Regions from separate parts of the Shinella sp. GW821-FHT10F02 genome, predicted to be linked through region 1. Evidence: predicted binding sites of a transcription regulator. Region 1 holds the regulator's gene; each other region holds the start of a gene.
The links. Region 1 encodes LexA, which represses DNA repair genes until DNA is damaged. Its sites were predicted from a motif close to TGTTCNNNNTGTGTTCNG; they were not measured.

Region 1 (9,987 bases):
GCAAGGCATCGACCTGCCGCTCCAGTTCGACGATCTCGCCGAGCGGCGCGAGATTGTTGTCGTTGAAGGCCCGCATCGAGCGGATCAGCATGGATTCGATGAGATCGCCGACGCGCAGCACCTCCCGCGTCGCGCCGGACAGCGCGATGAGCGGGGTGGAAAGCGCCGAATCGTCGAGATATTTCGGCCCCGTCTCCGGCTGCTTTTCCTCCGGAACGAGCTTTTCCATCAGCCGCGACACGAGCCCGGACAGCGGCCAGAGCACGAGCGCCACCACCAGGTTGAAGGCGAGATGTACGTCGACCGGCAGCTTGGAGGCCGGGATCGGCAGCAGCGCGAGCAGGTCGGCGACCTGCCCCGCGAAGGGCAGCACGGCGAGGCAACCGACGCCCCGCACGAGCAGATTGCCAAGCGTCACGCGCCGGGCGGAGGCCGCCGCCTTCAGCGTCGCGATGACCGGCGGCACGGCGCCGCCAAGATTGGCGCCGAGCACGAGGATAACCGTCAGCGCCGGCGACAGGATGCCCATCGCCGTCAACGACAGGATGAGCACGACCACCGCAAGACTAGACGATGCGATGATGGCCAGCACCGTCGAGAAGGCGAGCGCGACCGGCCAGGCGCCGTCGAGCAGCGTCAGGAAGGCGGCGAGTGCCGGCGACTGGCGCATCGGCTCGGTCGCAAGGCTCAGCAGATGCAGCGACAGCAGCATCAGCCCGATGCCGACCAGCGCGGAGCCGAGGCCCTGGCGCGCGGTCGAACCGCTCGACTTGTAGAGCACGACGCCGACGAGGATGACGAGCGGCGAGACCGATTCGATGCCCGTCGCCACCAGCCAGGCGGTGACGGCCGTGCCGACATTGGCGCCGAGCAGCACGATCTGCGCCATGCGGGCCTGCACGAGCTTGCGCTCGACGAAGGAGGCAGTCATCAGCGCTGTCGCCGTGGAGCTCTGGAGGGCGATCGTCGCGACGAAACCGGCGAAGAAAGAGCGGAACGGCCCGCGCGTGCCGAGCGCCAGCCCGGAGCGCAACCGCACGCCGAAAGCCCGCGTCATGCCGTCCTTCACCTGTGCGAGACCGAACAGGAGCAGCGCGACAGCGCCGAAAAGGTTGATCATGACAACAGTGGATTCCACGTCGGTGCACCTCTATCATACCGGTAAAACACCGGACTCACCGGCTTAATCCCGCATCCGATCACGAAGTCTCGCATTCGGATAGGGCAAAACAGCGAAATTCCGCCAATAATTTCAGAAAACTTTCGTTTGCCGGCAAAGGAAATCGGCAGCCACTGACACATTTGCGTCAGAGGCCGTTTTCCCATGCATTGCGAAGCGCCAGCATACTTCAATTCCCGCGAACTTTCCGATAAGAGACGGTTTCCGGCCGCATGGCCGCCGATATTGAGGAAATTTAGACGATGCTCGAAGCCCTGAGACGCTCCTCCCAGACCTGGGTGGCAAAAGCCCTGCTGATCCTGCTGGTCGGCTCCTTCGCTGTCTGGGGCGTTTCGAGCTCTCTGGTCACCGGCACGGCGAACTCCGTCGTGACCGTCGGCGATGTCAGCGTTTCGCCGACGGATTTCCGCCTCGCCTATGAGCGCCAGGTCGCCACCATGTCGCAGCGCTTCGGCATGCGGCTGAATGCCGAGCAGGCGCGCGCCTTCGGCATCGAGAACCAGGTCTTCGCCGAACTCGTCGCGGGCGCCGCCCTCGACCAGCTGTCGCGCGACATGAACCTCGGCCTGTCGGAAGGCCGCCTCGCCCAGCTGATCGCCGACGATCCGGCCTTCCGCGGCGTCAACGGCCAGTTCGATCGCCTCGCCTTCTCCTCGGTGCTGCGCAATGCGGGCCTGCGCGAAAACGACTATATCAATAACCGCAGCCAGGTGGCGATCCGCACCCAGGTCGTCGAGGCGGTTTCGGACGGCTACAAGGCGCCGGACGTGCTGACGGAGGCGCTGCGCCAATACCGCAACGAAGCGCGCACCATCGATTACCTCATCCTCAGCAACGCCAATATCGACCCGGTCAAGGCGCCGGGCGACGACGTGCTCGCCCCCTGGTTCGAACAGAACAAGGCGAGATACCGCGCGCCGGAATACCGCAAGGTCGTCTATGTCGCGCTGGAGCCGAAGGACATCATGGACGCGGCCGCGATCACCGACGAGGCGCTGCAGGCCGACTATGACAAGACCAAGGAAAAGTACCGCACGCCGGCAACGCGCACGATCGAGCAGCTGACCTTCCCCGACCGTGCCGCGGCCGATGCCGCCGCCGCCAAGCTCGCCTCCGGCACGACCTTCGACGCGCTCGTCGCCGAACAGGGCAAGACGGCGACCGACGTGCTGCTCGGCGACTTTACGCAGGCGAATGTGCCGGACCAGAAGTTCGCCGAACCCGCTTTCGCCGTTGCCACCGACGGCGGCACGACGCCGGTCATCGACGGCACCTTCGGCCCGATCATCCTGCGCGTGACCAACATCCGCCCGGAAAACCTGAAGACCTTCGACGAGGTGAAGGAAGAGCTGCGCAGCGAACTGGCACTGAGCGAAGCCGCCGACGGCATTCTCGCGGTGCATGACCGCATGGAAGACAGCCGCGCCGAGGGCCTTGGCCTTGCGGAGGCGGCCGCCAAGAACAACCTGAAGGCCGTGACAATCGACGGGATCGACGCCCAGGGCAACGACCAGAAGGGCGAAGAGGTCAACGGCCTGCCGGAGAAAGCCGCCCTTCTCGGCGAAATCTTCAAGACGGATGTCGGCACGGAAACCCAGCCGATCAATGTCGGCCGCGAGGGCTACGCCTGGTTCGAAGTGCTCGACGTGATCCCGGATCGCGACCGCACGCTCGACGAGGTGCGCGACCGCGTGGTGGCCGACTGGACCGCCGAGCAGCAGCGCCAGACGCTCGCCAAGAAGGCGGAAGAGCTGGCCGAGCGCGTGCGCAAGGGCGGCGATCTCGCCGCGATTGCCGGCGAACTCGGCATGGCGGTCGAAAACAAGGCGGGCCTGCACCGCAGCGCGCAGGACCCCGTGCTGAGCCCGGCCGCCGTTGCCGCCGCCTTCGCCGGCCCGGTCGGCCATGTCGCCAACACGCCTGGCGTGGATGGCGAGGGCCAGATCCTCCTGAAGGTCGCGGATGTCGCAACCGATTCGGCAACCGATGCGCTCTCCAACGAGGACCAGCAGATCGCTGCCGTCGCGCGCGCCAGCGGCGACGACATCCTCGACCAGATGGTGAGCTCGCTGCAGACCGCCTATGGCGTCTCGATCAACCGCACGCTCGCCGAACAGAGCATCGCTCGATAGAGGAAGACGGGAACCGCATGTCCGACCTGAAATCCTATATCGCCAAGGTCGCCGCCGGAAACGCGCTCGACCGCGAGGACGCCCGCGGCGCCTTCGAGATCATCATGTCGGGCGCCGCCACGCCCTCGCAGATCGGCGGCTTCCTGATGGCACTGCGCGTGCGCGGCGAGACCGTCGACGAGATCTACGGCGCCGTCGGGTCGATGCGCGCCCGCATGCTGCCGGTCACGGTGCCGGCGGATGCCATCGACATCGTCGGCACGGGCGGCGACGGCACGGGCACTTACAATATCTCGACGCTCGCCGCGATCATCACCGCCGGCGCCGGCGTGCCGGTCGCCAAGCATGGCAATCGGGCGCTGAGCTCCAAGGCGGGCACGGCGGATGCGCTCTCCTGCCTCGGCGTGAAGCTCGATATCGGGCCGACGGAAATCGCCCGCTGCGTGCACGATGCCGGCCTCGGCTTCATGTTCGCGCAACTGCACCACCCGGCGATGAAACATGTCGGCCCGTCACGCGTCGAACTCGGCACGCGCACCATCTTCAACCTGCTCGGGCCGCTCTCGAACCCCGGCGGCGTCAAGCGCCAGCTCCTCGGCGTCTTCGCGCCGCAATGGCTGGTGCCGCTCGCCGAAGTGTTGCGCGATCTCGGCTCCGAGAGCATCTGGGTCGTGCACGGCTCCGGCCTCGATGAAATCACCACGACCGGCACGACGCAGGTCGCGGCGCTGGAAGACGGCAAGATCCGCACCTTCGAGCTGACGCCCGCCGATTTCGGCCTTCCCCAGGTGACGCTCGACGATATCCGCGGCGGCGATGGCGCGCACAATGCCGCAGCCCTGCTTTCGGTGCTCGGCGGCGCGCACATGCCCTATCGCGACGTCTCGCTCGCCAATGCCGCGGCCGCTCTTCTCATCGCCGGCAAGGCGGAAACGCTGAAGGACGCCATGGCGAAGGCAACCGAAGCGTTGGAAAGCGGGCGCGCCCGCACGGTGCTCGAACGCCTCGTTTCGGTTTCCAACGAAGGCCATGCGGAGTAGGATTGGCCATGACCGATATCCTGAAGACGATCGAAGCGTACAAGCTGCAAGAAATTGCCGCCGCCAAGGCGCGCGTGGCCCCCGCCGAGCTTCGCGCCCAGATCCGCGACCAGGAGCCGCCGCGCGGCTTCTTCGCCAGCCTCAAGGCCAGAAAAGCCGCCGGCAATTTCGGCCTGATCGCCGAAATCAAGAAGGCAAGTCCCTCCAAAGGCCTCATCCGCCCGGATTTCGATCCGCCGGCGCTCGCCAAGGCCTATGAGGCCGGGGGCGCCGCCTGCCTCTCGGTGCTGACGGACACGCCGAGCTTCCAGGGCGCACCCGAATTCCTCACCGCCGCGCGCCAGGCCTGCGCGCTGCCGGCGCTGCGCAAGGATTTCATGTTCGACAGCTACCAGGTGCTGGAAGCCCGCGCCTGGGGCGCTGACTGCATCCTCATCATCATGGCCTCGCTCAGCGACGACGATGCGAAGATGCTGGAGGACGCCGCCTTTGCGCTCGGCATGGACGTGCTGATCGAAGTGCATGACGAGCCGGAAATGGAACGGGCGCTCAGGCTGAAATCCAAGCTCGTCGGCATCAACAACCGCAACCTGCGCACCTTCGAGGTCGACCTCGCGGTGTCGGAAAAGCTCGCCGGCATGGTGCCCGACGACCGCCTGCTCGTCGGCGAAAGCGGCATCTTCACCCATGCGGATTGTGAACGCCTCGCCGAGGTGGGCATCTCCACCTTCCTCGTCGGCGAGAGCCTGATGCGCAAGGACGACGTGGCCGCCGCCACCCGCGAATTGCTGACCGGCTCCGCCGGCATGCTGGCGGCCGAATGATGGCCGAAAAGGCCGCCATGCTGACCCATATCGATGCCTCCGGCGAAGCCAACATGGTGGATGTCGGCGACAAGGCGGAAACGGTGCGTATCGCCGTTGCCGAAGGTTTCATCCGCATGGCGCCTGCGACGCTCGACCTGATCCTCAAGGGCGACGCCAAGAAGGGCGACGTGATCGGCACGGCCCGCCTTGCCGGCATCATGGCCGCCAAGCAGACGTCGAGCCTCATTCCGCTCTGCCACCCGCTGATGCTGACCAAGGTCGCCGTCGAAATCCGCGAAGACCGCGCGCTGCCCGGCCTGCGCGTCGAGGCCATGGCGAAGCTCACCGGCCGCACCGGCGTGGAAATGGAGGCGCTCACCGCCGTCAGCGTCGCCTGCCTCACCATCTACGACATGGCGAAAGCCGCCGACCGCGAAATGGAGATCGGCGGCATCCGGCTCGTCGAAAAATCCGGCGGCCGCTCCGGCGATTACAAGCGGGCAAACGCCTGATGTCGCTCCTGCCCGTCGCCGACGCCCTCGACCGCCTGCTTTCCCGGGCCAAGCCGACACAGCGGACGGAGACGGTTTCCCTGCATGACGCGCAAGGCCGCGTTCTCGCCGAAGACATCGCCGCGCGCCTGACCCAGCCGCCCTTCACCAATTCCGCCATGGACGGCTACGCCGTCCGCCATGCGGACATCGCGACACTCGGCGCCGTCCTCAAGGTCGTCGGCCTCTCCTCCGCCGGCCATGCTTTCGAAGGCTCCGCTGGCCCCGGCGAGGCCGTGCGCATTTTCACCGGCGCGCCCTTGCCCTCCTTCGCCGATACCGTGCTTCTTCAGGAAGACGCGGAAAAGCTGGGTGACGGCCGTATCCGCACGACCTTCCTCACGCCGAAAGGCCGGCATGTGCGCCCGCGCGGGCAGGATTTTTCCGAAGGCGAGACCGTGCTGAAGGCCGGGGCGGTGCTCGACGCCGGCCGCCTGACCGTCGCCGCCGCGATGAACCACTCGACACTTGTCGTCTACGCCCGCCCCCGCATCGCGGTGCTTGCGACCGGCGACGAGCTCGTCCCGCCCGGAACGCCGCCCGGCGCCAGCCAGATCATCGCCTCCAACACCTACGGCGTCTCGGCGCTCGCGCGGGTGGCCGGCGCGGAGGTGATCGACCTCGGCATCGTCGGCGACGACAAGCAGGCGATCCTGGAGGCCGTGCGCAACGCGCTGGCGCTTGATATCGACGTGCTCGTGACGCTCGGCGGCGCCTCCGTCGGCGATTTCGACCTCGTGCAGCCGGTGCTCGGCGAGGCCGGCATGGAGCTCGATTTCTGGCGCATCGCCATGCGCCCGGGGAAACCGCTGATGGTCGGCCGGCTGGGAGATATCCAGGTGCTGGGCCTCCCCGGCAACCCGGTCTCCAGCCTCGTCTGCTCGCTGCTCTTCCTGGAGCCGTTGGTGCGCCGCCTCGCCCGCCTGCCCGCAAAAAACCGCCGGCACCCGGCCATCGCCGCCGTGCCGCTCAAGGAAAACGACCAGCGGCAGGACTATGTCCGCGCCCGCATCGTCCGGGGACCGGCCGGCGACCTGTACGTGACACCCTTCGGCAAGCAGGATTCCTCGATGATGAAGGTCTTCGCCGAATCGGAAGGCCTGCTCATCCGCCCGCCGCACGCCCCGGCCGTGCCCGAAGGCGATCCCTGCGAAGTACTCCTCCTGCGCGAACCCTCCGCCTGAACAATATTATTATTTCCAAGGCCTTGCGGAACACATATGGAACAGATAGTGTCTGTTCTGGATTTGTTTCACGATTCTGGATTGTTTCAAGATTCTCGGTGGAGGGGCCATGCTCACGCGGAAACAACAGGAACTTCTCCTGTTCATTCATGAACGGATGAAGGAGTCCGGTATTCCTCCCTCCTTCGACGAGATGAAGGATGCGCTCGATCTCGCGTCCAAGTCCGGCATCCACCGCCTCATCACCGCGCTGGAAGAGCGCGGCTTCATTCGCCGCCTGCCCAACCGGGCGCGGGCGCTGGAAGTGATCAAGCTTCCCGAAGCCTATTCGCCAAGCCTCCAGCCGCGTCGTGGTTTTTCGCCGGCCGTCATTGAGGGCAGCCGCGGCAAGCAGCCGGTGCCGGCCGCCCCCGTGCAGCGCACGCCGCAGGCGGACATGTCGTCTTCGGTCTCGGTACCGGTCATGGGACGCATCGCCGCCGGCGTGCCGATCTCCGCCATCCAGAACAACACCCATGAAATCATGGTACCGGCCGAGATGGTCGGCAACGGCGATCATTATGCCCTGGAGGTCAAGGGCGACTCGATGATCGAGGCCGGCATCCTCGACGGCGACACGGTGATCATCCGCAACGCCACCACCGCCAATCCGGGCGAGATCATCGTGGCGCTCGTCGACGACGAGGAGGCGACGCTGAAGCGCTTCCGCCGCAAGGGCGCCTCCATCGCGCTCGAAGCCGCAAACCCGGCCTACGAGACCCGCATCTTCGGCCCGGACCGCGTGAAGATTCAAGGCAAGCTCGTCGGCCTCATTCGCCGCTATCATTGAGCGCCGTCTCGGCCTCGAAGGTGCCGCTGCGCCAATCATAGGTGCGGTGGCGGGACCAGGGCCGGTCGAGGGTTTCGACGGCGGATGTGATCTCGGCTTCGGAAAGCGGTGGAGCGGCCTTTTCGGCGCCGGGCTGGATTTCCAGGGCGCCAGTACGCCGCAGATGGCGAGCCGTCATCAGCCGGGCACCGGAGCGGCATGTTTCCAGCCGCAGGGCCTGGGACACGACGACGAGGTCGGCGGCATCGCAGGCGGTTCCGAGGAAGGCGAGGTCTTCCAGCGTGACGATCCGCCAGCCGCTCGGCGAAACCGCGGCGCAGAATGCCTTTGTTTCGCAGATGAAGCCCGTACCCTTTCCCGCCGCCTCCAGGGCGGATACCATGGCGGCCTTCGCCCTCTGCCGATCCGCCTTGTGGCGCGGTTTCCTCTGCTTTTCAGTTCCTTCAGCGGGTGCGGCGGCATCTTCTACCGTCAGGCCTTCGCTCTTGCGCATCTCCGGCTTGACGAGATCGCCGAGCCGTAGCGCGCGCCGCCATTGCGCATAAATGAAATCCGGCGGCCTTGCGCGGTTGGTCGCAACGGTGTCGCCGCGCCGGATCGCCACGAGGCGGCCGTCTTCCGAGACCAGCACTTCCGGCGCACGGCGTTCGTCCGGCCAGCAGGCGATGATGATGCCAAGCGCGACGAGCAGCGTGCCGGCATGGCGCAGCCGGGTGCGCAAAATGCAGGCCAGGCCGCCGCCGAGGCCGACCAGCAGGAAGGCGGACTGCGGAATCTGACCGGTGACGATTTCGCCTTTCCAGCTCGCGACCCAGGTCGAAAGCGCGATCATCCATTCGATGCCCTTGCCCATGATCGCGAAGGGAATGGCGTCGAGGCCGAACGGCATCAGCAGCACGGCGATGAGGCCGAAGGGCATGACGATCGTGCTGATCACCGGCATCGCCAGAAGATTGCCGGCGAGGCCATAGGCGGGAATGCGGTGAAAGTGGCCGATGGAATAGATCAGCGTGGAAAAACCACCGATCAGCGAGGAGAGCATGAGCCCGCCGAAGAAACGGCCGAGCGAACCGCCGAACAGTTGCAACGGCCCTCCCCGGCTTTCCCGCCGCATCGGCCGCTCGCGCCAGGCCGCGTAGCCCGCGACAAGCCCGAGCGTTGCCGCATAGGACATCTGGAAGCCGGGATTGGTGACGGCGGATGGTGTCACCAGCAGGATGAGGATCGCCGAGAGCGCGACATTGCGCAGGCTGATGGCCGATCGCCCGAAGAGCACGGCCACAAGCATGACGCAGATCATGATCCACGATCGCACGGCAGAGAGCGCGCCGCCCGAGACGAGAATATAGAGCGTCACCATGATGAGCGCGCCGACGGCGGCAATCTTCTTGGCCGGATAGCGCTCGGAAAAGCCCGGAATCAGCGCCATCAGCATGCGCGCACCGACGAGAAAGGTGCCGGCGGCGAGCACCATGTTAAGCCCGGAAATGGCCAATACATGGGCAAGCCCCGCCTGCCGCAGCGCCTCGACCGTGTCCGCGCCGATCGCCCGCTGTTCCGCCGTTACCAGTGCCGCGGCGATCGCCCCGGCATCGCCGCCGATGCGCCCCCGAATATGCTCGGTCAGGTTGTTGCGCCAGCGCGCGATCTCCTGCCTGATCCGCCCTTCCAGCCCCGCCTCGCCGGTCACAACACCTTTGGGCGCGCTGTAAAAATAGCCGACGGCGCCGGTGCCGGCGAAATAGGCATCGAAGGCGAAATCGTTGAGGCCGGCCAAGGCCGGGCCGGACGGCGGCCCGAGGCGCGCGCGCCCCGTTATGCCCGCGCCGATCGCGATCGGTTCATGACGGCTGCGGGCAAGCAGCGTGACGATGCCGGGCGGGCGCTTCAGCACCGGATCGCGCGTCGCCTCCAGTGCGATACGGTAGCGGATCGCCCCGCGCTCGTCGCTTTCACGCGACAGTACCCGACCACTGATTTCCGTGGTGACCGGCGTATCCAGGATGACAGTATCGAGCCGGGCGCTTTCCATGGCTGCAAGCAGCATGCCCACGGGAACGAGAAAAGCGGCACCCGCGGCGAGCGCCACCCAGTCCTCCCGGTGCCGCAGCCGCCAGGCGGGCCAGAACGTAACGCAGGCGAGAAGCAGCAGGGCATAAATTGGCGGATCGGTAGCGGCGGCAAACCACAGGGCGGCGCCGATGCCAAGGAAGACCGGCACGAACAGGAAGAAGTGGCCGTGCGCCCGCTCCTCGGCGAAGGCGG
Region 2 (9,987 bases), 440 kb from region 1:
GCAGGGGCTGCGAGCCGCCGAAATCGGCATCCGGCAGTTCCTGGCGCTCGATATCGCCCGGCAGCGCTTCGCGCATCTCGGGCACGGAGCTGGTCGTCAGCTCGTCGCCGAACTCGGATTCGGGTGCCGGCGGAAAATAGTCGGGGTTGGTTTCCGGGTAGCCCTGCACCGCGCGGTAGCGATCGCGCCGCGGGCGGGAATCGCCGCGGGCGAAATAGCGATCAGCGGACTGCGCCGTGGCGATGATATTGCCCCAGCCGTCGACATAGACGGTGCGTCCGCGATTGTCGCGCATCACGCGCGCATCGTCGGGAATGTAGTCGAGCAGGTCGCCTTCCGGCGAAACCAGCACCGTATCGTTCGAGAGATAGGTCTGCGCATTGGCAGGGGCCAGCGCGAATCCGAGCACGGATGCCGCAGTAAGAAGCGAAACGCTTGTTTTAAAAATAGAATTCACGACTCTAGACCTGCCAGCTTGCACATAACGCGCGGACGGAACACTTCAATTCAGACCTTAATATGGAAAATCTGAATCGATGGTGAACGTAAGGTCAACGCGCATGGCAAAAACTTGTGATCGGCCGCGTTGGTTCCCGCGGAAAGATCGCGCGCCCCATAGCCTCGCGACGCCTTTGATCCTAGCATGCCCGCTTTCATTGTCCCTTTCACCGGAGCCCCGGATGACCTTTGCCCTGACCGCCGACACGCCCGACCAGTCGTTCCGCCTCGCGCTGACGCCGCAATCGGCGCTCGATGTCGGCAGCGCGGTCTTTCATGGGGTGGAACTCGCTCCGGGCTCCGCGGTTCCCTCGGATGGCGATCCGCGCATCGACAAGGCGCTGCCGGGTTTCATGTTCACCTGCGGGCCGGATCATATCCGCCATCCGGTGCCGATCGAAGGGGCTGCCGACGGGCGGCGCTACCCGTTGCACGGTTCGCTGTCGTCCAGCCCGGCGCGCGACATCCTGATCGAGGAGGACGAGGGCGAACTGGTGTGCGAGGGGCGGGTCGCCGTCTCGCTTGCGCATGGCGGTGCTGCCGATCTCGCCCGCCGCTGGCGCGTCGACCGGGGCACCGGCCATATCACGCTGGAGGATGTCGTCACCAACAGCGGCGAGACCTCCTGGCCGCCCTTCGGCATGTACCACATCAATTTCGGCACCGGCCTCTTCGACGAGAACACGCGGCTGACCGGCGCGATGCTGCCCGGCGGCAGCCTGCCGTGGCGGTTCGACGAGGGCGACATGAAGATCTTCTGCGTGCCGGCGGCGGAGACGGCGAAACACGGCTGGGCGGAGATCGCGGTCGGCCCGATCGCAGCGCTTGGCGGGCGCAGCGTACATATCCGCTTCCGCACCGACACCTTGCCCTACCTCCAGGTCTGGCGGAACCAGTCGCCGGGCTGTGCCGTGCTCGGCATCGAGCCGGTGTCGCATCGCCTTGCCGCGCGCGAAGAACTGATCGCCGCCGGCGATGCGCCGGATTTCGCGCCCGGTGAAAGCGTCGGTTACGGGCTGGCCTTCGAGGTTCGGTAGAGCGTTTCTTCATTTGCCCGAAAAGCGAAAACGCTTTTTGTTTCCATGCGATTGCGGACACAAAAGCGCTTCGCGCCCGTGCCGCCGCCACGCTAGATTTCGCATGATTGACGCTCCCGCGCCGCGGGCGTAAACGGTGAGCGCCCCATTTTCGAAAAGGAACCACCCATGGATATCCGCGCGATCAACGACGAATATTCCGTCTCCGGCCAGATCGAAGTCGAAGACCTCGACACGATCGCCAACCTGGGGTTCAAATCCATCGTCTGCCACCGCCCCGACCACGAGCAGCCGGACCAGCCGGAGTTTTCCGCCATCGCCGCGCGCGCGAAGGAACTCGGCATCGAGGTGGCGCATGTGCCGGTCGGCTCGATGGGTGTGACGGCCGAAGCCGTGCACGGCATGGTCGACGCGCTCGACGAATTGCCCCGTCCGATGCTCGGCTATTGCCGCTCTGGCGCGCGCTCCACGAAGATTTACGAGCAGACGCAGCACATTCGCGGCTGAGACGGTGAGGGGCGGTCCACGCCCCTCATACAGCGTTATTTCCCGCTACGAATATCCGACAGCGTGCGCGTCGGCGTGATCGCTTCGGGGTCGAGCTTCACCTCGATGATCGCCGGCTTGCCGCTGGCGCGGGCCCGCAGGAAGGCGGCTGCGAACTCTTCCGTCTTCTCCACCGTCTCGCCATGCCCGCCATAGGCGACGGCGAGCGCTGCAAAATCCGGATTGGTGAGGTCCGTGGCGCTGACGCGGCCGGGATAATCCCGCTCCTGGTGCATGCGGATCGTGCCGTAGATGCCGTTGTTGACGACGACGGTGATGATCGGGAGGTTATAGCGGACGGCGGTCGCGAATTCCTGGCCGTGCATGAGGAAGCAGCCGTCGCCGGCAAAGCAGATGACCTCGCGCTCGGGAAACAGCCGTTTTGCCGCCACGGCCGCCGGCAGGCCATAGCCCATCGAGCCGGAGGTGGGGGCGGCCTGCGTCGCAAACCGGCGGAACCGGTGGAAGCGGTGCACCCAGGTGGCATAGTTGCCGGCACCGTTGGTGAAGATCGTGTCTTCCGGCGTGTTCTCCTCCAGCCAGGCGACGATCGGTCCCATCTGCACATCGCCGGGGCCGCTTTGCGGCGGCGTCGACCAGGCGAGATAGGCCTGGTGCATGGCAGCAGTACGCGCCGCCCAGCGGGGCGCGGTTTTCGGCGCGAGATCTTCGAGAGCGGCGACAAAATCCTCGGGCGCGGCGGAGATCGCGAGGTCCGGGCGGTAGACGCGGCCGAGCTCGGACGGATCGGGATAGACGTGCACCAGCTTCTGCTGCGGGTAGGGGCTCTGGATCAGGCTGTAGGTCGAGGACGGCATTTCGGAATAGCGCCCGCCGAGCAGCACGACGAGATCCGCCTCGCGGATTTCCTTGCCCAGCGCCGGATTGATGCCGATGCCGGAATCGCCGGCATAATTCGGGTGCAGGTGATCGAACAGCATCTGCCGGCGGAACGAACAGGCGACCGGCAGCGACCAGCGCTCGGCAAAGGCGGCGAAGGCTGAAACGCTGGCCTCGGACCAGCGCGTGCCGCCGAGAATGACGAGCGGACGTTCTGCCGCCTCCAGAAGCCGCGCCAGTTCCTCCACCTGCCTGCGGCCCGGATGGGCCTCGACGGGCATGTAAGGCCTCGCCTCGACGGTCTCGACTTCGTCGGTCAGCATGTCCTCCGGCAGCGCCAGCACGACCGGGCCGGGCCGTCCCGACGTGGCGACGGCGAAGGCGCGGGTGATGAATTCCGGGATGCGCCGCGCATCGTCGATGTCAGCCACCCATTTGGCGACTTCGGTGAAGGCGCGGCGGTATTCCACTTCCTGGAAGGCCTCGCGCTCGCGCGCATCGCGCTGCACCTGGCCGATGAACAGGATCATCGGGATCGAATCCTGCCGCGCGATGTGCAGGCCGGCCGAAGCATTGGTGGCGCCGGGGCCGCGGGTGACCATGCAGATGCCGGGCTGGCCGGTGAGCCGACCCCAGCAATCCGCCATCATCGCCGCGCCGCCTTCCTGGCGGCAGACGAGCACGTCGATATCCGTGTCATGCAGCGCATCGAGCACCGCGAGATAGCTTTCGCCCGGCACGCAGGCGACGCGTTTGACGCCGTTGGCAACGAGGGCGTCGACGATCAACTGGCCACCGGTCTTCATGCGCTTTTCTTTCCTGCTTCGAGGTATTGCAGTTCTGCCATCACGGCATCGGTATGTTCGCCAAGCCGCGGGCTCGGCCGGTCGTAGACAAGCGGCGTCTCGGAAAAGACGATCGGGGTGCGCACGCCCGGAATGAGGTTGCCGTCGGCATCCGGCAGGTCGACGCGCAGCCCGCGCGCCTTGACCTGCGGGTCGTCGAAGGTCTCGGCGATGGAGTTGATCGGCCCAGCCGGCACGCCCTCGCGCTCGCAGGCATCGAGCAGCTCGGCCTTGGTGACATTGGCCGTCGCACCCGTAACGCGGCGGCGAACCTCGTCGCGGTTGGCGACGCGGGCGCGGTTGGTGGCGAAACGCTCGTCGTCGGCCATGCCATCGAGCTTCAGGAGCCCGCAGAGCTTGCGGAACTGCCCGTCATTGCCGACGGCGAGGATGATATAGCCGTCGGAAGTCGGCACGACCTCGTAAGGCGAGATGTTGGGATGCGCATTGCCAAGCCGTTTGGGTGCCGTGCCGGAGGCCAGAAAATTCATGTTCTGGTTCGCCATGACGGCCGACTGCACGTCGAGCAGCGCCATGTCGACATGCTGGCCATGGCCGGTCTTCATGACATGGATGAGCGCCGCCTGGATGGCGGTGACGGCATAGATGCCGGTGAAGATATCGGCGATCGCTACGCCCGCCTTCATCGGCTCACCATCCGGCGCACCCGTCACCGACATGAAGCCGGACATGCCCTGCACGATATAATCGTAGCCGGCGCGCGCGGCATAGGGACCATCCTGGCCGAAGCCGGTGATCGAGCAATAGACGAGCTTCGGGTGTTTCTCGGCGAGGCTCCGGTAGTCGAGCCCGTATTTGACGAGGCCGCCGACCTTGAAATTCTCGATCACCACGTCGGCGGTCGCGATCAGGCGGTGCGCGGTCTCCCGGCCTTCCTCGGTCCTGAGATCGACGGCGATCGAGCGTTTTCCCCGGTTGGTGGAGTGGTAATAGGCGGCCGACAGGTTTTCGCCGTCCTTGCCCGTCACGAAGGGCGGACCCCAGGCGCGCGTGTCGTCGCCGCCGTCCGGATTTTCGATCTTGATGACGTCCGCGCCGAGATCGGCCAGCATCTGCCCGGCCCAGGGACCGGCGAGAACCCGCGCCAGCTCGATGACCCGGATGCCGGAAAGCGGCAGGTTCGACTTCTCCATCGTGCACTCCCTCTTCGACGGCCGCGATACGGCCGACCGCCGGGCTTTTCGCCCGTTTTGCTCTGGATAACAAAAAGCCGGCAGGCACGATAGCCGCGGGCCGGCGGGACATCATGACGGCTGAGACTGACATGATGTTTTTCGCGTGCGGCTCAGTCAGATGGGCGTAGAAACCGGCGGGATCGTCGCCGTCTTGTTGAGCTTGCGCTCGCGCCAGATGACATAGAGGCCGGACGCGATGATGATGGCGATGCCGAGCCATTTCACGGCATCCGGCAGGTCGCCGAACACCCACCAGCCGAGAATGGTGGCCGAGACGATCTCCAGATATTGCAGCGGCGCCAGCGTGGAGGCGGGGGCCGCGCGATAGGCATAGACGCCGAGCACGCCGGCAATGGTGGCCGCGACGGCGGCCGCTGCGATATAGAGCGTGTTCGCCATGTCCGGCATGACGGGCGTCAGGAAGGCGATGCCGGTGGCGCTGCCGAAAACCAGTAGCAGTCCGGAGAACAGGCCGCCCCAAAGCCCTGCATAGAATTGCATCGACCAGGGGTCTTCCTTCTGCGAGACGAGCCGCGTCAGGAGGAAGAACAGCGCCAGCGAAAAGGCCGAGACGACAGGCAGGAGCGCGATCGGGCCGACCTCCTGCAGGCTCGGCTGGATGACCAGCAGCGAGCCGAAGAAGCCGACGCCGCAGGCCGTGTAGCGCCGCCAGCCGATGGTCTCCTTCAGCACGATCGAGCCGAGGATCGTCAGGATGATCGGCTCGACGAAGAAGATGGCGATCGCATCCGCCACTTCCATGACGGCGAGCGGTGTCACGAAGGTGATCATGGTGATGGCCATCAGCAGGCCGCGCGCCGCATGCAGCCCGGTCTTCCTCCAGGTCACGTCGAACAGCGTGCCGCGCATCAGACAGATCGGCCCCAGCACCGTCATCTGGAAGAGCAGGCGCACGAAGGTGATCTCGGTCGCCGGCACGGAGGTGACGGCGAGTTTTGCGAAAATATCGATGATCGGCGAGATGAGCACCGAGAGCACCATGAGGACGAGCCCGAGGCTGACCTCGTTGCGCAGCGGCGTGATGGCTGTTGTGGTCATGCGTGTTCCGGTGCGCGGCGCCGTTCCGCCACCACCCGCCGGCACCAGCCGGCGAAGGCGTCGATGGCGGGCTCGCGCAGAGCCCGGCTCTCCTTCAGTGTTTCGTGACGCAGACCGCGATAGACGATCGTCGTAACGTCCTCAAGCCGCGATTTTTTCAGTCGTTCGGCAAAGGCGAGCGTCGCCCGGCCGCAATCGGTCGCCGGGTCCTCGTCGCCGCCGGCAAGATGAATCGGCAAGCCTTTTGGCAGGCGCGCAAGGCCGTCCGCGGATGCGTCGGTGAAGGTGACGGCAAAGATGTCGATCCACATCGAGACATTGACGTCGAAGCCGCAGAGCGGATCGGCGATATAAGCATCCACCTCGGCCGCGTCGTGCGACAGCCAGTCGAACCCCGTCCGACGGCCGGCGATCGATTTGCCCCAGGCGCCGAAGGTGAGGCGCGGCAGGACGCCGCTCGGCACGTCCGATCCCTTCAGCATGCGCTCCGCCGCCAGCACGATCTGCGCCACGCGGCCCGCAAATCCGGGTTCGAAGTTGGAATTCCAGACGGCGAGCGCGTCGATATCCGCGGCATGGTTTTGCGCGAAGGCGAGCGCCAGCAGGCCGCCCATCGAATGGCCGAACAGCACGATCGGCAGGTCCGGATGGCGGCCTGCTGCATGATCGCGCACCGCCCGCATATCCTCGATCACGCGGGCAATGCCACCCCGCGGCGCAAACTGCCCGCGTGGCGCATCGGGTGCCGTGGTGAAGCCGTGGCCGCGATGATCGTGGGCGTAGACCTGAAAGCCTTCGGACGCCATGCGCGCGGCAAAATCCGCATAACGCAGGCTGTGTTCGGCAAGGCCGTGGCTTAGAAGCAGGATGCCCCGCGCCGCCCCGCGGGCGGGCTCGTGGCGCAGCGCCAGCGTCGCCCCACTGGGGCTTTTCAGCGTCCCGGCTTCAGAAAACACTGCCATTCCTCCCGTTTGCGCAAGGTCAACGCGATTTGCCATGCAAAGACAATGGGATGCGGCGTGTATTTTTGGAAATCCTCGCGCATTTCGGGATTTTTCCGATTCAGGGTTGCAATTTCCGGATTTTTGGTTGCATATGATCTTGTTTTGTTCTCATCAGGGGCCGGTCATGAAGACGCAAGCTGCACTGACTTTCAAAGCCGCATTGTCCTTTCTCGTCCTATGTCTGTCGTTCTTCGCAGGCTCTGGTCTCGCGAGCGCCCAGTCGGTGCCGGCCGGGGAGTCGGTGCGCGAGGTCCTCTCGATCAGCTGGCAGCCCGGCTATTGCGCGGCGCGGCCGAAGAGCCGCGGCTGCGCGGATTTCTCCGCCACGTCGCCGGCCGCCCGGCAATTCTCGCTGGTGAGCCTCTTCCAGGTGCGCAAGAGCTATTGCGGCATCGAGGCCGACCTGAAACAGCGGGCGCGCAAGGGCAAGTGGACGGAGCTGCCGGATATCGTGCTCGCTTCCGGCACCAAGCAGCGCCTGCTCGCCGCCATGCCCGCCGCGCGCCTCGGTCTCGACCGCCAGCAATGGCTGAGAAGCGGCAGTTGCGTCGCAGCCTCCGCAGAGGCCTATTACAGCCGGTCGCTGGACCTGCTCGACCAGCTGAATGCCTCGACGGTGCGCACGCTCTTCACGGAAAAGGCGGGCGGGACCATCAAACTCGCCGACGTCCGCACGGCCTTCGACAAGGCTTTTGGCGCCGGTGCCGGGGAGCGGGTGCGCCTCAGCTGCCGCAAGACGGGCGACAAGACCGTGGTGATCGGCCTCACCATCGGCATTGCCGGGGACGACGGCAAGCTGGCAGCGCTGATCGGCGGCGCGTCGCCGACGAAGTCGCGCTGCGTCGAGGGTATCACGGGGGGTGCGCAGGCAGGCTGATCGCCGGGAGCGAACGGGCGGTCCACGCGCGCAAGTACCGATAACGCGGCTTTCTTACATTGCCGCGGGCAGAGAATTCGCCTACATAGCGGGCAAATTCGTCCGACCCGGAGCACGTTTGCATGGCACGTCAATTCATCTACCACATGTCGGGGCTCAACAAGTCCTACGGCGCCAAGAAGATCCTCGAAAACGTCAATCTGTCCTTCTACCCGGATGCCAAGATCGGTATCCTCGGCCCGAACGGCGCCGGTAAATCGACGGTGCTGCGTATCATCGCCGGCCAGGACAAGGAATATACCGGTGAAGCCTGGCTCGCCGATGGCGCGACGGTCGGCTACCTGGAGCAGGAACCGCATCTCGACCCGACCAAGACCGCCTTCGAGAACGTCATGGTCGGCGTCGCCGACAAGACCGCCATCATCGACCGCTACAACGAGCTGATGATGAACTATTCCGACGAGACGGCGGACGAGGGCGCCAAGCTCCAGGATATCATCGACAGCCAGAACCTCTGGGACCTGGAACAGCAGGTCGAGATGGCGATGGAAGCGCTGCGCTGCCCGCCGAAGGATTCCGACGTCACGCTGCTGTCGGGTGGCGAACGCCGCCGTATCGCGCTCTGCCGCCTGCTCCTGTCGCAGCCGGACCTGCTGCTGCTCGACGAACCGACCAACCATCTCGACGCCGAAACCATCGCCTGGCTGGAAAAGCACCTGCGCGACTATCCGGGCGCCGTGATGATGATCACCCACGATCGCTACTTCCTCGACAACGTGACGGGCTGGATCCTCGAGCTCGACCGCGGCCGCGGCATTCCCTACGAAGGCAACTATTCTGCCTATCTGCAGGCCAAGGCCAAACGCATGAAGCAGGAAAGCCGCGAAGAAGCCGGCCGCCAGAAGGCGCTGTCGCGCGAACAGGAGTGGATCGCTTCCAGCCCGAAGGCGCGTCAGGCGAAGTCCAAGGCCCGTATCAAGGCCTACGAACAGCTGGTCGATGCGGCGGAAAACATCCGGCCCGGCGACGCCCAGATCATCATCCCGGTCTCCGAGCGTCTCGGCAACGTGGTCATCGAGCTGGAAGGCATCACCAAGGGTTTTGACGGCCGCACGCTGATCAACGACCTGTCGATCAAGCTGCCGCCGGGCGGCATCGTCGGCATTATCGGCCCGAACGGCGCCGGCAAGTCGACGCTGTTCAAGATGATCACCGGCCAGGAAACGCCCGATAGCGGCTCGATCCGTATCGGCGATACCGTGCACCTCGGCTATGTCGACCAGAGCCGCGACGCGCTCGACGGCAACAAGACGGTCTGGGAGGAAATCTCGGGCGGCGCTGAAGTCGTCAAGCTCGGCAAGTTCGAGATGAATTCGCGCGCCTATTGCGGTGCCTTCAACTTTAAGGGCGGCGACCAGCAGCAGAAGGTCGGCAATCTTTCGGGCGGCCAGCGCAACCGCGTGCACCTTGCCAAGATGCTGAAGGCCGGCGGCAACGTGCTGCTGCTCGACGAACCGACCAACGACCTCGACACGGAAACGCTCGGTGCGCTGGAAAGCGCGCTTGAGAGCTTTGCCGGTTGCGCGATCATCATCAGCCACGATCGCATGTTCCTCGACCGCCTCGCGACGCACATCCTGGCGTTCGAAGGCGACGGTCATGTCGAATGGTTCGAAGGCAACTTCGAGGACTACGAAGAGGACAAGGTCCGCCGTCTCGGCCCCGATGCCCTCAATCCCGGCAGCCAGGCCTACAAGCGCTTGACGCGCTGAGCCGAACGCCATCACAGGCTTTGAGAAACCCCGGCTTGCCGGGGTTTTTCTTTGGGGCCGTTGGTGGGAAGATCAGCGACACGGATTTGCCCTTGCGCGACGCGGGTTAATCACATAAACATATCTTTATGTCTTGATTGGATTGGTCATGGGCGACATGCAGAAACTCGGACTGGACGACATCGTGGAGATCCTGAAGGCGGCGGGCGAGCCGACGCGCCTTCGCCTCATCGCGCTGCTCGCGCATGGCGATCTCACCGTGACGGATCTCACAGACATCCTCGGCCAGTCCCAGCCGCGTATTTCGCGCCAC
Region 3 (9,987 bases), on a different contig from region 1:
GCTTGCCACGCGGCAGGTGCGCGATGAACTCTGGTCGATCGCCGAAAACGATCCGCTCTCGATGACCGGCACGGCGGTCTGGACCTGTGACATGCAGCGCCCCGGCTGGTTCGTGCGAACGGTCTCGACCGCGACCATCGCCTGCACCGCGACGGACTGGCTGATCTCGGCAAGCGTGCGCGCCTTCGAGGGCGAGGCACAGGTTTTCGAGAAGACCTTCGAAAAGGCGATCCCGCGCGACTTCATGTGAACCGGTCAGTGAAAATCGCGGGATTTGACGCGGATTTCATCGATATGGCCGTAGCCGTCGACGAGATTTCGCGGTTTTACAAGTTTTGGCGCGCCACGCGGATCGTGTGGCGGGCTGCCGTGGTGGAATTCGTCGCCGCGTCCGTGCGGCAGCGGAAACGGCCCGTCGCGATGGCCGACGCTGGCGAGCATGCCGGAAAGGTCCGTCAGGTGCTGCGCGACGACATGCACCACCTCCCCTTCGCGCTGGATATAGCCCTTCACGCCGAGCATGGAGGCGCCCATCACGATCTTGCGATAAGCGATAAAAACCTTTCTCCAGACGACGAGGTTGGCAATGCCCGTCTCGTCTTCGAGCGTCACGAAGATGACGCCCTTGGCTGAACCCGGCCGTTGGCGCACGAGGATCACGCCGGCCGTCTCGACCCGGGTCCGGTCGCGCAGGTTCGTCGCGACATGGCAGGAGAGGATTTTCTGCCGTTGCAGATCTTCCCGCAGGAAGCTGACGGGATGGGCCCGCAGCGTCAGCCCGACATGACCATAGTCCTCGACGACCTCGTTGCCCGCCGTCATGGGACGAAGCGCAACGGCCGGCTCGTCCAGTTCCGCGATCACCGCCGCCTCCCGTTCAGCCGCCGCGACGAAGAGTGGAAGCGGTTCGTCGCGCAACGCACGGATGGCCCAGAGTGCCTCGCGCCGGGCTAGCCTCAGCGACGGCCGAAAGGCATCCGCCTCAGCCAGTTCGACCAACGTCGCCACCGGCAATTCGGCGCGCCGCCAAAGATCGTCTACCGAGACGAACGGCTCTTGCGATCGCTCGCCGAAGAAGCGGTCCAGCTTCTTGTCGTTCAACCCCTTGATCAACCTGAGGCCAAGCCGCACCGCAAAGCGGTCCTTGTCCTCCGTCGGCTCCAGCGTGCAATCCCATCGGCTCTCATTGACGCAGACCGGTCGCACTTCCACCCCGTGCTCCTGCGCATCGCGCACGATCTGCGCCGGCGCGTAGAAGCCCATGGGTTGCGAGTTGAGCAGCGCTGCGCAGAAAATGTCCGGGTGATGGCACTTCATCCACGCGGAGGCGTAGGCGATGATGGCGAAGCTGTAGGCGTGGCTTTCCGGAAAACCGTAGGAGCCAAAGCCTTCAAGCTGGCGGCACATGCGTTCGGCGAATTCCAGCGGATATTTATTCTTCGTCATGCCAGCGATCAGTTCCTGCCGAAACTTATCAACGCCACCGGTCTGTTTGAAAGTCGCCATTGCGCGACGCAACTGATCGGCACGGCCGGGCGAAAAGCCCGCGCCGACGATGGCGACTTGCATAGCCTGCTCTTGAAACAGCGGTACGCCGAGGGTCTTTTCGAGTACCTTTCTGAAGGCATCGTCCGGGTATTCAACCTTTTCCAACTTTTGCCGTCGCCGGAGATAAGGATGTACCATGTCACCTTGGATGGGACCGGGCCGTACAATCGCAACTTGAATTACAATGTCATAAAAGGTTTCTGGCTTTAGTCGCGGCAGCATCGACATCTGCGCACGACTTTCGATCTGGAAAGTGCCGAGCGTGTCCGCCTTAGAAATCATCGTATAGGTTTCCGCATCTTCTTGCGGAATGTTGGCGAGGGTATAGTGCTTTCGCTTATGTTCCTTCAGAAAGTCGAAAGCGCGCCGCATGCAAGTCAGCATACCGAGCGCCAGCACGTCGACTTTCATGAACTTTAGATATTCGATGTCGTCCTTGTCCCATTCGACAACCTGTCGGTCGTCCATGCTTGCCGGCTCGATCGGCACGAGGTCGTCCAGCCGGTCGCGAGTCAGCACAAACCCGCCGGGGTGTTGGGAAAGGTGACGAGGCATTCCGATGAGCTGTCGGGAAAGCTCCAGCAATAAGCGGAGACGCCGATCATCTATGTTCAAGCCGATCCCTTCGGCTTGTGATTTCGGTATATCGTTTGACCAGCCCCATGTCTGAGAGGACAGCGCTTTCAGTACGTCCTCCGGCATGCCCAATGCTCGTCCGACATCGCGCATCGCCGCACGGGAGCGGTATCGGATGACGGTCGCACAGAGGGCGGCGCGTTCCCGGGTATAGGCTTTATAAATCCACTGTATGACCTCTTCTCGACGCTCGTGTTCGAAGTCGACGTCGATATCGGGGGGCTCTCCCCGCTGCTCCGAAACGAAGCGTTCGAAAAGAAGCCCATTGCCCAATGGGTTCACGGCTGTGATCCCCAACACGTAGCAAACGGCACTGTTCGCTGCAGATCCCCTGCCTTGGCAAAGGATCGGTATCGGCAACGAGCGGGCATGACGGACAATGGCATTTACGGTTAGAAAATAAGGAGCGTACTCCATCTTCGCGATAAGGCGCAGTTCATGAAGGATTTTTTCCTTTACCTCTTCGGGTAGCCCTTCCGGATATTTTTCAACCGCTCCCTCCCACGTATATTTCTCCAACGCCTCTTGCGGTGTGAGATGGGCATATTCTTTCTCGTCGGGGTACTGATACTGCAACTCGTCCAGCGAGAAGGCGCACTTCTTGACGATCTCCAACGTCCGCTGAAGTGCCTCCGGGTAGCGGGGGAAGAGCCGGTGCATTTCTTCCGGGGGTTTCAGGTAGCGGTCGGCGTGGCGTTCGCGGAGGAAGCCGGCATTGTCGATGACGACGTTGTGGCGGATGCAGGTGACGATGTCCTGCAACATGCGCCGGCCGGGCTCGTGGTAAAGCACGTCATTGGTGACAACGGTGGGGACGCGGTGTTGCGTGGCGAGATTGGAGAGGTCGAAGAGCCGCAACTGGTCGTTCGGGCGGCGGCGGAGGGTCAGGGCCATGTAGCAGCGGTTGCCAAAAGCTTCGCGCAGGCGGCGGAGGTGGAAGGTGGTGGTCTCGTCGGCTTCGTCGGGTATCAGCACGGCGAGCAGGCCTTCGTTCCAGTCGACGACATCCGACCAGTCGAGATGACATTTTCCCTTGCCGGCCTTCTTCTTGCCGATGGTGAGCATGCGGCAGAGGCGGCCATAGGCGTCGCGGTCGGTCGGGTAGACGATGAGCGACATGCCGTCGACGAGGTCCAGCCTGCAACCGACGACGAGGCGCACGCCCGTCTCCTTTGCCGCCCGGTGCGCCTGCACGATGCCGGCGAGACTGTTGCGGTCGACGACAGCGAGGGCGTCGATACCGAGCGCCCGGGCGGTCAGGAAGAGTTCGTCGCTGCTGCTGGCCCCTCTCAGGAACGAGAAGTGCGACGTGACCTGGAGCTCTGCGTAGCGCGGCTTCATGCGAAAATTCCGTGCAGGAACCAGCGGCCGAGGCCGGCTGTCACCTGCTGTTCATCGCCCGAGCGGAAGAGCCAGAAGCGTTCGCCGGCGGCGTCCTCGACCTGGAAATAGTCGCGCACGGCGGCAAGTTCGGCGTCGCGTTTCCACCATTCGCCGAAGATGCGTTCGGGACCGTCGGCGCGTTTCACCAGCCGGCGCTTTCCGCGCCAGGTGAAGGAGGCGGGCGGGTGGTCGGGCAGGAGCGCCATGACTTCGATCGGCTCGGGCCGGGCCAGCAGGCGCGCCGGGCGCGGCCAGCGGTTCTGCCAGGTCGTGCCGACATCGGGTGAGAGCGGCGGAATGCGGCGGAAGGAGCGTTCCGGCACGTCGCTTTCGACGGGGGCGATGCGGTAGAGGCGGGCGGCCCCGATGCGGTTGGCGATCACGTCGACGAGACCGGCAATGTCGGCCTGCTCCTCCTCGATCAGCGAGGAGACCGCCTGTTGCAGGACGAGCGGTTCGGCAAGCGTGGCGGTCAGGTCCATGATCTCGATGCCGAAACCCGGATCGATCGTCTCGATGCGGTCCGAGAGGAGTCGGGTGAGACGCTCTTCATCGCGAACGGCGCGTGCCGTGCCGACGCGGATCGCCTGGAGCGAACTGTCGACGCGGTGGAAGAGGAGATCGAGCCGGCGGGCGCCGAGGCCGCGTTTTTCCAGCGCCTGGCAGAGATCGTGCACGAGGCCCTTCGTGTAGCGCGCGATGGTTTCGGGCGCGCCAATCGGCTCGCCGAACACTTTGCGGACCGTCACGACATCGGGATCGCGCAGCGGATCGACGGGCTCCGAAATCGTGCCTTGGATCTGATCGAGCCGGCGGCCAAGGAGCGGGCCGAAGCGCAGCACCAGCGGCGCGCGCGGCACGGCCAGCACATCGCCGATAGTGGCGAAGCCGAGCACGCGCAGGCCTGTCACGGTTTCCGGCGGTATCCGGAGCCCCAGGATCGGCAGCGGCGCCACGGTTTCGCCCACCGTGCCCGGCGCAATGACGCGCACGGGATCGGCAAGGAAACGGGCGGCGGCATGCGCGGCACCCCAGCTATCCGCCACCGCCGCGCGCGCAAAAATGCCGGAGGCCGCGAGGCGGTTGACGAGACCGGTCAGCATGCGCTCCTCGCCGCCATGCAGATGGTCGGCGCCGGTCGTGTCGATGACCAGGCCATCCGGCGGATCGGGCGCGACGATGGGCGCATAGTGCTGCAAGGCCCAGAGCGACAGGCGCTCCAGTGCCGCCGCATCCGCCGCGGGATCGGCCGGCATGGTCACGACCTCGGGCACCAGCGCATGGGCCTTGGTGAGCGGCATGCCGACGCGCAGGCCCGCCTGTTCGGCAGGCTTGCTCACGGCGGTCAGGATGCGGCGCGAGCCCTCCCGGCCGACGAGCACGAGCCGCTTGTCAGGCGGAGGTGCCGAGGCGCCAAGCGCCCGCCTCAGACGATCGATCGGCCAGCCGGGAAGAAAAAGCGATACGACCCTCGGCATCGGGTGCCTCCACGTCAAAGTCTGCCGCCTCGCCGGCCCGGCAGCGCACGAGTTGCAAAAGCCACTGCGCCCGGCCGATGCCGGGCACGGGAAGGGCGACGGACGGCCGGACGGCAACCCGCCAGCGCGTCACGGCGGCAGAGGGCTGCCCAAAGGCACTCTCCTCCGACCGGTGCTTGAAACGGCGCAGCGCAATGCCGAGCGTGCCGCCCGCCTCTGCCGCCAGTTGCAGGCGTCGCGAGGCGGTCAGAGACAGCCGCGCCACCTCCGCCACCACCGCACCCAGCCCGCCATGGCGCAGGCCCTCCTCGAAACAGAGGAGCAGGCTTTTTTCATCGCCCGCCTCCACATAAATCACGCGGCCGGGGGCGAGCCCCGCCTGGGCGAGCGCCGGCGCGAAGAGATCGGGCCGCGTCAGGACCCAGAGCACCTGCCCTTTCGTGCGCGCCGCGATGCCGGCGGCAAAGAGCATGGCGGCCGCGCCCTCGACCGCATCGTTCCCGCCGCCGCAGACTTCGTGCAGGCTGGCGAGCGCCAGCCCGCCGCCGGGCAACCGGTCGTCTATGTCAGGCACGCCGAAGGGCAGCACCGCCCGGTCGCGCGCGGCACGGCCATCGAACTGCCGGATGCGGTCGCGCAGATCGGCGACAACGGCATGGGCGGCGGAGGCGGACATCGGCGTTGCGGCTCCCGGGTTCGAGAAGGTTTGTTCTTTATTTGTTCTCAAAGCGCGCGAGAGTCAATCACTGAGTCGCAGGGGAAAGATCACAGTTTGAATCATCGGCTGGAACCAACGGGCGCGGCGGTCGTTCTTGCTTATGCCATTCCATCAAATCCAGGAGACATGTCCATGGCTGACGAAAAGAGCACCGGCAAGCGCACGCTTGGTGTCGTTGAAAGTGGCGATAGCATTTCGGAGGATGCCCGTGCGGCGGCTGCGGAAGCGACGGTCAGCGAACAGATCGAAGTGCTGAAGGCGGAAATCAGCCGGCTGAAGGAAACCGCGGGGCTGATCGCCGAAGGCACCGGCCAGCTTGCCGTCGCCAAGGCGGAATCGCTGCGCGAGGATATCCGCCAGACGATCCAGGCCAATCCGCTTGCGACCCTCGCAGGCGCCGCCTTTATCGGCTACCTCTTCGGCCTGCGGCACCGGTAAGAATAAGCGGAGGCAATGGTTTGCCTCCGTTTGTTGAAGCCCATGAAAAAGCCCGGCAGTGCCGGGCTTTTCCAGTTCAGAACCAGCGCTGCTGGCGCCGCGGCGGCTCGCTTTCGAGGGAGCCGAGCAGATAGCCGATGACGACACCGGCAAGGCCGGCCGTCAGCACCACGGTGGACAGTGCGGCCGGATGCTCGCGCGCGGCCTGGGCCACGGCAGCGCCTTCATTGCGCACATATTTCGTTGCCGAACGGACAGCGGGCCGGGCAGCCTCGACGGCATTGCCGGCGCGATCGCGGATCGTGTCATAGGCTTCGCTGCCCCGCTCGCCGAGGTCCTTCTGAAGCGCGGCGATTTCTGCGCGAAGAGCGGAAATCTGGGATTGAACGTCGTTGCTTGCCATTACGGTCTCCTTATCAGCAATGGAGACCGAACGGCTGGCGGGCGGCTTGGTTCCAAGCGGCCGGAAAAGTTGCCCGTCAGCTTGCCCCGCTCAGCCTGCCTGGCGGCGGCCGTCGCGGCGGATCTGCGAGGGCGTATCGCCAAAGGCGGCGCGGAAACGGCGGGTGAAGTGCGACAGGCTCTCGAAGCCGGTTTCGAGCGCGATCTCGATCAGCGGCTTGTTGGTGCGCACCACCATGTTGAGCGCGGCCGCCATGCGGATCTTCATGTAGATCGCGCTCGGCGAGGCGCCCATGTCGCTCTCGAACAGGCGTTCGAGCTGGCGGCGGGAAACGTTCGTCATGGTGGCGATGCTGTCGATCGACAGCAGGTCTTCGGTGTGCTGCTCCATCATCATGATGGCAAGGTGCACGCGGCGGTCGCGCGCTTCGAGGCCGAGCGGATTGCGCGGCTGGAGGTCGGTGGCGTCGCGGCGGTGGCGGATCTGCAGGATTTCCAGCGCATTGCGCTCCGCCGCCTCGCCGACATGGTGGCGCACGAGCGTCGCTGCGAGATCGGCGACGCTGCTGCCGCCGGCACAGGTGGCGACCTTGCCGTCGAAGCGGAAAATCTGCTCCGACGTCGCCTCGATATCGGGAAAGCGGCCGCGGAATTCGCGGTGGTGAAGCCAGCTCACGCAGGCCGTGTGCCCCTTCAGCAGGCCGGCCTCGGCGAGGATGAAGCTGCCGGTACACAGGCCGATCAGCCCGACGCCGGCATTGGCCGCCTTGCGCAGGTAGGCCAGGGCATAGCTGTCGATCGGCTCGTCGACCTTCAGAAGGCCGCCGACGACGGCGATATAGTCGAAACAGGAGGGATCGGCGAAGGGAGCGGTGGGGGCGACCTGGATGCCGCTCGACGAGGAGATGAAATTGCGCGTGCTGCTCAGCACGTCCCAGTCGCAATGGACGCGCCGGGAGCGGTCCTCGCTGTCGCTGGCAAGCCGCAGCGTATCCACGAACAGCGCGAAGGCGGAAAGCGTAAAGCTCTTCGACAGGATGAAGCCGACGCGCAACGCCTTGGGGCTTGCTGCCCCGCTCACATCCTTCGACGTCCGAACATCCACCGCCATCCAGATCTCCCAGAGCGTTTTTTGCCGGACACGATCGTCGCGGGCAAGGACGGCTCACGACACAGCCATAGCAGATTTCCCCCGCTGGCTCCATTCCTTGCACCGACCTTTGTTCGTTCCGACGCGGCCGCATTTGCCACCGCGGGGCGTCTGATGCAGGGTGGCCTGATCGACTTCGCCCCGGGAGGAACCGTGAGCACCGAACTCTTCGACCTGACGGGCAAACGCGCCCTCGTCACCGGCTCCTCGCAGGGCATCGGCCTTGCGCTCGCGCGGGGCCTTGCGGCGGCGGGCGCCGAGGTCATCCTCAACGGACGCGATGCGGCTAGGCTGGCGGCGGCCGCGGAAAACCTCGGGGCGAAACACATGCTCGCCTTCGACGCCACGGACCACGAGGCCGTGCGCGCGGCCGTCGATGGTTTCGAGGCGGAGGTCGGCGCCATCGACATCCTGGTCAACAATGCCGGCATGCAGCATCGTACGGCCCTGGAGGACTTTCCGGCGGATGCCTTCGAGCGGCTGTTGAAGGCCAATATCTCGACCGTCTTCAATGTCGGCCAGGCCGTCGCCCGGCACATGATCAAGCGCGGCGCGGGCAAGATCATCAACATCGCCAGCGTGCAAACAGCGCTCGCCCGCCCTGGTATCGCGCCCTACACGGCCACCAAGGGCGCCGTCGGCAACCTCACCAAGGGCATGGCGGCCGATTGGGCGAAATACGGCCTGCAATGCAACGCGATTGCGCCCGGCTATTTCGATACGCCGCTGAATGCCGCCCTCGTCGCCGATCCCGCCTTCTCCGACTGGCTGGAAAAACGCACGCCGGCCGGACGCTGGGGCAAGGTCGAGGAACTCGTCGGCGCCTGCATCTTCCTGTCCTCGAATGCCTCATCCTTCGTGAACGGGCACATCCTCTATGTCGACGGCGGCATCACGGCCTCGCTCTGAACAGCCTCTTAGCGCGCGAATTTCCGTGCGCCGGCGACGCAGAGCACGATGGCAAGCGTGGTGACGACCATCAGCGGGCTGACCTTTTCGTGCAGCAGGAAGGCGGCGAGCAGCAGGCCGAAGAAGGGTTGCAGCAACTGTAGCTGGCCGACCGCGGCGATGCCGCCGAGTGCCAGGCCGCGATACCAGAAGACGAAGCCGATCAGCATGCTGAACACCGAGACATAGGCGAGCCCGGCCCAGGCGCCGCCATCGATGCCGGCCCAGGTCTGCGGCAGCGAGACGAGCGCGATGACTGCCATCAGCGGCAGCGAGAGGATCAGCGCCCAGGAGATGACCTGCCAACCGCCGAGCGTGCGCGAGAGTTTCGCGCCTTCCGCATAACCGAGCCCGCAGACGACGACAGCGGCGACCATCAGCAGATCGCCGACGAGCGAGACCTCTGCGCCGGAATTGAGCGCGAAGCCGACCACCGTCGCGCTGCCGATGCCGGAAAACAGCCAGAACAGCGGTTTCGGCCGCTCCCCACCCCGCAGCACGCCGAAGATCGCGGTCGCAAGCGGCAGCAATCCTATGAAGACGATGGAATGGGCGGACGTGATATATTGCAGCGCCACCGCGGTCAGCATCGGGAAGCCGACGACGACGCCCAGCGCCACGATCGTCAGCGAGAACAGCGCGTCGCGCGAGGGTTTCGGCTGGCGCAGCGCGAAGAGAAGTGCTGCGCCCAACAGCCCGGCAATGACGGCGCGCGCCGAGGTCAGGAATAATGGCGAAAAATCCGACACGGCCAAACGGGTCGCCGGCAGCGAACCGCTGAAAATGATGACGCCGACGAGCCCGCTGCCCCAGCCTTCCATGGATGATTTCATGACACCTCGCATTCGCATCCTTCGTACATCCGTGGGGCTGGCGGAAACAGAAACGGAGCAGTACAATTCGAAAGAACTGTATGCGTTCAAGGACCAGTACAATGAAGGCAAGCTTTGCGAGGGACGCTGCGGCGGGAACCCGGATTTCCGAGGTCGTGGCGGCGATCGGCGGCCGGATCGCCAGCCGCGCCCTGGCGCCCGGCGATCGGCTTCCCTCGATCCGGCGTTTTGCGGCTTCCATGGGGGTTTCGCCGTCCACCGTTGTCGAAGCATATGATCGCCTCGCAGCGGAGGGGTTGATTCGGGCGCAGCGCGGGTCCGGGTTCTATGTCTCGAATGCCGGCCTGCATCCGCTGAAATTGGCGGAAGCGGAGACGCCGAAGGCGCGCGCGGTCGATCCCTTCTGGGTGTCGCGGCAATCGCTCGATGCGGATGCCACGGTGCTGAAACCCG

Region 2: the regulator LexA is predicted to act here: its motif matches at 7,118-7,135, upstream of AC1RWL_RS10590 (ribonuclease T2 family protein).
Region 3: the regulator LexA is predicted to act here: its motif matches at 5,753-5,770, upstream of AC1RWL_RS08880 (ImuA family protein).

What each region holds. Positions count from the first base shown of each region.
Region 1 covers NZ_JBXASL010000003.1:599,453-609,439, reverse strand. Annotated here, with positions in the region: gene AC1RWL_RS12695 (Na/Pi cotransporter family protein) at 1-1,138, opposite strand, end outside; gene AC1RWL_RS12690 (peptidylprolyl isomerase) at 1,423-3,312, shown strand; gene trpD (anthranilate phosphoribosyltransferase) at 3,330-4,352, shown strand; gene trpC (indole-3-glycerol phosphate synthase TrpC) at 4,361-5,176, shown strand; gene moaC (cyclic pyranopterin monophosphate synthase MoaC) at 5,176-5,670, shown strand; gene AC1RWL_RS12670 (molybdopterin molybdotransferase MoeA) at 5,670-6,893, shown strand; gene lexA (transcriptional repressor LexA) at 7,003-7,722, shown strand; gene AC1RWL_RS12660 (ComEC/Rec2 family competence protein) at 7,703-9,987, opposite strand, start outside.
Region 2 covers NZ_JBXASL010000003.1:154,597-164,583, forward strand. Annotated here, with positions in the region: gene AC1RWL_RS10555 (L,D-transpeptidase family protein) at 1-409, opposite strand, end outside; gene AC1RWL_RS10560 (DUF4432 family protein) at 681-1,535, shown strand; gene AC1RWL_RS10565 (protein tyrosine phosphatase family protein) at 1,704-2,042, shown strand; gene AC1RWL_RS10570 (thiamine pyrophosphate-binding protein) at 2,078-3,727, opposite strand; gene caiB (succinate--glutarate CoA-transferase) at 3,724-4,920, opposite strand; gene AC1RWL_RS10580 (DMT family transporter) at 5,077-6,021, opposite strand; gene AC1RWL_RS10585 (alpha/beta fold hydrolase) at 6,018-6,977, opposite strand; gene AC1RWL_RS10590 (ribonuclease T2 family protein) at 7,150-7,902, shown strand; gene ettA (energy-dependent translational throttle protein EttA) at 8,025-9,674, shown strand; gene AC1RWL_RS10600 (ArsR/SmtB family transcription factor) at 9,823-9,987, shown strand, end outside.
Region 3 covers NZ_JBXASL010000002.1:645,308-655,294, reverse strand. Annotated here, with positions in the region: gene AC1RWL_RS08895 (CocE/NonD family hydrolase) at 1-250, shown strand, start outside; gene AC1RWL_RS08890 (error-prone DNA polymerase) at 256-3,525, opposite strand; gene AC1RWL_RS08885 (DUF6504 family protein) at 3,522-5,045, opposite strand; gene AC1RWL_RS08880 (ImuA family protein) at 4,960-5,721, opposite strand; gene AC1RWL_RS08875 (hypothetical protein) at 5,896-6,201, shown strand; gene AC1RWL_RS08870 (hypothetical protein) at 6,278-6,604, opposite strand; gene AC1RWL_RS08865 (GlxA family transcriptional regulator) at 6,695-7,714, opposite strand; gene AC1RWL_RS08860 (SDR family oxidoreductase) at 7,907-8,662, shown strand; gene AC1RWL_RS08855 (DMT family transporter) at 8,671-9,534, opposite strand; gene AC1RWL_RS08850 (aminotransferase-like domain-containing protein) at 9,636-9,987, shown strand, end outside.